Linked DNA regions of Methylobacterium mesophilicum SR1.6/6. The protein of the gene in region 1 interacts with the protein of each later gene in a pairwise test. Links are inferred from orthologs where the notes say so. Each region holds a gene or a part of one and is shown in the gene's direction. Other genes may lie near its edges.

The links. The genes of interacting proteins can lie anywhere in the genome.
Region 2: the proteins of MMSR116_RS24805 (region 1) and bioB interact in binary tests that used the Escherichia coli proteins (3 or more experiments, as listed by UniProt). The link is inferred for Methylobacterium mesophilicum SR1.6/6 from one-to-one orthologs.

The regions. Positions count from the first base shown.
Region 1 is NZ_CP043538.1:5,240,379-5,243,209, forward strand. Bases 44-2,803 are described here. They hold MMSR116_RS24805 (class II glutamine amidotransferase), read left to right. Parts: upstream 44-910; coding sequence 911-1,696; downstream 1,697-2,803. Other genes in these bases: MMSR116_RS24795 (cytochrome c oxidase subunit 3), read left to right, coding at 44-519; MMSR116_RS24800 (hypothetical protein), read left to right, coding at 521-832; MMSR116_RS24810 (NepR family anti-sigma factor), read left to right, coding at 1,860-2,600; MMSR116_RS24815 (DUF1236 domain-containing protein), read left to right, coding at 2,751-2,803. In the rest of the region: more of MMSR116_RS24795, read left to right, coding at 1-43; more of MMSR116_RS24815, read left to right, coding at 2,804-2,831.
Region 2 is NZ_CP043538.1:744,495-747,520, forward strand. Bases 72-3,026 are described here. They hold bioB (biotin synthase BioB), read left to right. Parts: upstream 72-1,025; coding sequence 1,026-2,027; downstream 2,028-3,026. Other genes in these bases: MMSR116_RS03405 (fumarylacetoacetate hydrolase family protein), read left to right, coding at 72-771; MMSR116_RS03415 (sensor histidine kinase), read right to left, coding at 2,123-3,026. In the rest of the region: more of MMSR116_RS03405, read left to right, coding at 1-71. UniProt on the Escherichia coli protein: Catalyzes the conversion of dethiobiotin (DTB) to biotin by the insertion of a sulfur atom into dethiobiotin via a radical-based mechanism.

The DNA.
Region 1 (2,831 bases):
GTGGCACTGATCACCCGGATCCTGCACCCCGAGGCGACGGTCGCGGCGGCCAAGCACCTCAAGTTCTGGATCGGCGCCACCAACACCGTGGTGCTGATCTGCTCCAGCCTGACCATGTCGATGGCGATCGAATTCTCGCGGATGGGCTGGCAGCGCGCCATGGTCCGGGCGATGCTGGCGACGGCGGCACTGGGCAGCCTGTTCCTCGTGCTCAAGGGCTACGAGTACTATGCCGACTGGGCCGAGCACATGATGCCGTTCCTCAGCGACCGGCCCTTCGCGCTGGCCGAGACGCCGGCCGCGCGGCTGTTCGTCAACCTCTATTACGTCGCCACGCTGCTCCACGCGCTGCACCTGTTCACCGGCATCGCGCTCCTGCTCGGCATGACCTGGCTGGCCGCGAAGGCCGGGTTCCTGTCGCGGCACCAGAACTGGATCGAGGTCTACGGCCTGTACTGGCACTTCATCGACCTCGTCTGGATCCTGGCCTTCCCGATCCTCTACGTGGTGAACCGGTAGGATGCGGAACCCCCTCGCGCCCCTGAGCACCGACGACCGCGCCCTGCTCCGCAAACGTCTCCGCACGCCGCTGCTCACCTTCCTGGCGCTGCTCGGCCTGCTCGCCGTCAACGTCACCCTCGGCGCCACCCTCCCCTTCGCGCAGGTCTGGATCGTCGAACTCGCCGTCGTCGCCGTGATGGTGGCGCTGATCCTCCTCGTCTCCATGGAGGTGATCCACGAGCCGCCGCTGATCCGGCTGTTCTCGGGGCTCGGCTTCTTCTGGGTCGCCATCATGGTCGGCATGACGCTCACCGACTATCTGGCGCGCTGATCCGCGCGAAAGCCGTTGTCGGGACGGCCGAACACTCCTAAACGTCGCCGCTTCCCCGCATGGCCCGGCTGAAAGACGATGTGCGAACTGCTCGGCATGAGCGCCAACGTGCCGACCGACATCCGCTTCTCCTTCGCGGGCCTGGCCCGGCGCGGCGGCGAGACCGGGCCGCATGCCGACGGCTGGGGCATCAGCTTCTACGACGGCCGCACCTGCCGCAGCTTCCACGAGCCGGAGCCGAGCGCCCGCTCGCAGCTCGCCCGGCTGCTCCGCGACATGCCGATCAAGAGCCGGATCGTCGTCGCCCATGTCCGCAAGGCCAATCGCGGCCGGGTCAGCCTGGAGAACACCCACCCGTTCTCCCGGGAATTGTGGGGCCGCCGCTGGACCTTCGCGCATAACGGCCAGCTCAAGGGCGTGAAGAAGCTGCCGCTCGGCGGCTTCATGCCGATCGGCTCCACCGACAGCGAGCACGCCTTCTGCTGGATGCTCGGCCGGCTCCAGGCCCGGTTCCGCGCCCTGCCCCGCCCCGAGACCCTCGACCGGGCCGTGGCCGACCTCGCGGCCGAGCTGCACGCGCTCGGCGTGTTCAACATGCTGCTCACCGACAGCCGCACCCTCTACGCCCATTGCGGCAAGCGCCTCTGCTACCTGACCCGCTGCGCCCCCTTCGGCAAGGCCACCCTGATCGACGAGGACTGGCAGGTCGACTTCGCGCAGGAGACCACCGAGCACGACGTGGTGACGGTCATCGCCACCCAGCCCCTCACCCGGGACGAGTGCTGGACCGACCTCGCCCGCGGCGACGTCCTGACGCTCCGGGACGGGGCGATCCGCCTTTTGAGACCGGCAAACTTAGCTTAAGTGTAGTTTGCCCGAGGGTGCATGCCCGCGCCCGATGCGTTAGAACCCCGGTAACAGGAGCGCACCGGCCGGACTTCGCCGCGAGTTCAAGCCGCCAAGCGCCCCGCCTCGACCCACTCGGGACCACAGGTCGAGCCACGATGAGCTGACGAGTGCGACACGCATGACCCGCGACGACACCGACACCGTCCTGTCCCAGGAGGACGGGACGCGGGATGGCCGCCCGAACCTGGCCCCCGGCATCCGCACGCATCTCGGAGAGCACCTGCGCACCGTCTACGAGCGGATCGGCGAGGAGACCCTGCCGTCCCGCTTCGCCGAGCTGATCGAGAAGCTCGAGACGGCGCTCCGGGCCCGGGGCGAGGCGATCGAGCCGGAATTCCGCAACGGCCTTCTCGCCGCGGTGCCGTCGCTGCGCGCCTTCGCGCTGTCGCTGACGTCGAACCCGGCCCGGTCCGACGACCTCGTCCAGGACACCCTGCTGAAGGGCTGGCAGCACCGCGCGCGGTTCCAGCCGGGGACCAACCTGAACGCGTGGCTGTTCACGATCCTGCGCAACATCTTCTACTCGGATCACCGCAAGCGGGTCCGCGAGGTCGAGGATCAGGACGGGTCCTACGCGGCCCGCCTCGCCACCGCCCCGCACCAGGGCGACCGGCTCGACGTCGAGGACCTGCAATCGGCGCTGGCCAAGCTGCCGCCGGACCAGCGCGAGGCCCTGGTCCTCGTCGGCGCGGAGGGCGTCTCCTACGAGGAGGCTGCGGCCATCATGGGCTGCAAGGTCGGCACCGTGAAGAGCCGGGTCAGCCGCGCCCGCGGCCGGCTCGCGGAACTCCTCGGCTACGACGAGGAGGATCTCGGCTCCGACCGGTTCATCCAGTCGGCGATGCCCAAGGACGCGTGAGAGCACGCGTAAGGAGACCGTCAAGGACGGCACCGCCCTCGGTCCGCCGCGCCGCAAAAAGGCATGCATCCGAATCCGGGGATCGGGCGTTACCGGCCCGAGCTTCGCCGCGTCCCTGCGGCGGAACACCACGGAACGGAGCAAGCCCGTATGACCTTCAAGACCCTCATCGCCGCCTCGGCCCTCGCCCTGTCGCTGCCGCTGGCCGCCCAGGCCCAGGGCACGATCCCG
Region 2 (3,026 bases), 4.5 Mb from region 1 along the record:
GCGCCCGACTCCCTGGCGCGGCTGCGCGCCCTCGATCCCGAGACCCTGCCGAAGCTGGCGCCGGACGTGCGGCTCGGCCCCTGCGTCGGCGGAACCCGCAACGTGGTCGCCATCGGCCTGAACTTCGCCGACCACGCCGCCGAGACCGGCTCGCCGATCCCCGCGGAGCCGATCATCTTCAACAAGGCGCCGTCGAGCCTGTGCGGGCCGAACGACACGGTGATCATCCCCAAGGGTTCGCACAGCACCGACTGGGAGGTGGAACTCGCCGTGGTGATCGGCCGGCGCGCCAGCTACGTCCACGCCAACGAGGCGCTGAGCTACGTGGCGGGCGCCTGCATCTGCAACGACGTCTCCGAGCGCGAGTGGCAGATGAACCGCGGCCCGACCTGGACCAAGGGCAAGAGCGCGCCGACCTTCGGCCCCCTCGGCCCCTGGCTGGTGACCCTCGACGAGATCCCCGACCTGAAGAACCTCGCCATGAGCCTCGACGTGAACGGCGAGCGCCGCCAGACCGGCTCCACGGCGACGATGATCTTCGACGTGCCCCAGCTCGTGGCCTACACGTCGCACTTCATGCTGCTTGAGCCCGGCGACGTGATCACCACGGGCACCCCGCCGGGCGTCGGTCTGGGCATGAAGCCGCCGCATTACCTCAAGGCCGGCGACGAGATGGTGCTGCGGATCGAGCGGCTCGGCGAGCAGCGCCAGAAGGTCATCGCCTTCGACGACTGGACCGCCAAGGTGTCGGCCGGGAAGCCGACGGACTGAGCGCCGTTCCGGCCTGAGGGCGGGTTCCGAGCCGCTTCGCGGCGAGCGGTGTGCTGAATCCCGGACTAGCTCCCGCAGACACTCCACCTGTCCGGGACAGGGTGGTGCGGATCAAGGCTGACCCTTCTCCCGGGCATATGCAGCGCAAGCGGCATGCGCCCGGGATCCAGTACGAGAACCGGCCGCGAAGCGGCTCCGGCTCAATGCCCATCACGACGCTTGATTTTTCCGCGCCGATCCCACTCAAGGGAACCATGAACGAAGCCGCCGACCCGCACGCGACCGACATCCGCCACGACTGGAGCGTGGCCGAGATCCGCGCGATCCACGACCTGCCGTTGCTCGACCTCGTGCATCGGGCCGCGACATTGCACCGGGCCTACAACGATCCGGCCGATGTCCAGCGGGCGAGCCTGCTCTCGATAAAGACGGGCGGCTGCCCCGAGGATTGCGGCTACTGTTCGCAATCGGCCCACCACAAGGAGACCGGCCTCGCCCGCCAGCGCCTGATGCCGGTGGAAACGGTGCTCACCGAAGCCGCCGCCGCGAAGGCCGCTGGCGCAACCCGCTTCTGCATGGGCGCGGCGTGGCGCAGCCCGAAGGATGGGCCGGATTTCGACGCGGTGCTCGCGATGGTGCGCGGCGTGCGCGGCCTCGGCATGGAGGCCTGCGTGACGCTCGGCATGCTGACGGCCAGCCAGGCCGAGCGCCTCGCGGAGGCCGGGCTCACCGCCTACAACCACAACCTCGATACCGGCCCGGATTACTACGACAAGATCGTCTCGACCCGCACCTACGCGGATCGGCTGGACACGCTGGAGCGGGTGCGCGCGGCGGGCATCGGCGTGTGCTGCGGTGGCATCATCGGCCTCGGCGAGGGCGTGAGCGATCGCGTGGCGATGCTGCAGGTTCTCGCCAATCACGCGCCGCATCCGGAGAGCGTGCCGCTCAACGCCCTCGCCGCCGTATCGGGCACGCCGCTCGGGGACGCTGCCGAGGCGATCGACCCGTTCGATATGGTGCGCATGTGCGCGACGGCCCGCATCGTCATGCCGCGGGCGCGTGTCCGCCTCAGTGCCGGTCGCCGGGCGCTGAGCCGCGAGGCGCAGGCCTTGTGTTTCCTCGCGGGCGCCAACTCGATCTTCTACGGTGAGCGGCTGCTCACCACCGCCAACAACGAGGCGGATGCGGACGCGGCCCTACTGGCCGATCTCGGCATCCCCGTCGCCGAGCCGGTCCTGGCGGCTGCCGAATAGGGTCGCCGACGCCACGCCTCCCGGCGTCGAGCCGCTGGTGCCCCGAGGCCCTGCGCTTCGCGCGGGGCGACGGGCCAGGGCCGGCGCGACCGCCTTCAGCCCTCCGGCAGCATGATCCGGAAGCACGCCCCGGTCTCGCAATCGTCCAGGCTGAGCGTGCCGCCGTTGATCGCGATCAGTTCGGCGGCGATCGGGAGCCCCAGTCCCGTGCCCCCTGAGCGCATGGAACCCTGGAACGGCGCGAACAGGTTCTCCCGGGCGCGGGCCGGCAGGCCGGGGCCGTTGTCGATGACCTGGATGGTCACCCGGCCGGGCTCGTCGCGGCTGGCTGCGACCCGAACCGCGGCGTCCGCCACCTGGGCGCCGTCGAGCGCCTGCACGGCGTTGCGGACGAGGTTGGCCAAAGCCCGGCCGAGCTGTTCCGGATCGGCCTGAACCGACAGGTCGCCCGCCGAGACTTGGACGGCGACGGGGTGAGCCGCCAGCGCGGCGAGATCGGGCAGCTCGGCGAAGATCGGCGCCAGCGGCGTCCTGGCGAGGAGCGGCGCCCGCTCGGCGACGCGCCCGTAGGCGAGGGTCGCCTCGCAGAAGCGGATCGCCCGGGCCAGCGTGCCCACCAGGCGGGGCGCCACCCGCTGCACGGTCGGATCGTCGGTCCCCTCCAGGCGGTCGCCCAGGAGCTGCGCGCCGGTGAGCAGGTTGCGCAGCTCATGGCTGATCTTACTGACGGCGAGCCCCAGCTCGGCGAGCCGCCGCTTCTGGCGGAGCTGGTCGGCGAGGCTGCGCTGCATCCGCCCGAGCGCCCGCTCGGCCTGCCCGATCTCGTCGCTGCGGCGGGACGGGGCGATGATCCGGCCGGCATCCTCCGGATCGTCCGAGAAGGCGGTGATGCTGGTGGCGAGCCGGCGTACGGGCCGCACGATCAGCACCTGCAGCACCACGAAGACGAGGCCCGCCGCCGCCGCCGCGATGATCAGCGACGAGACCAGGAGCCGGAGG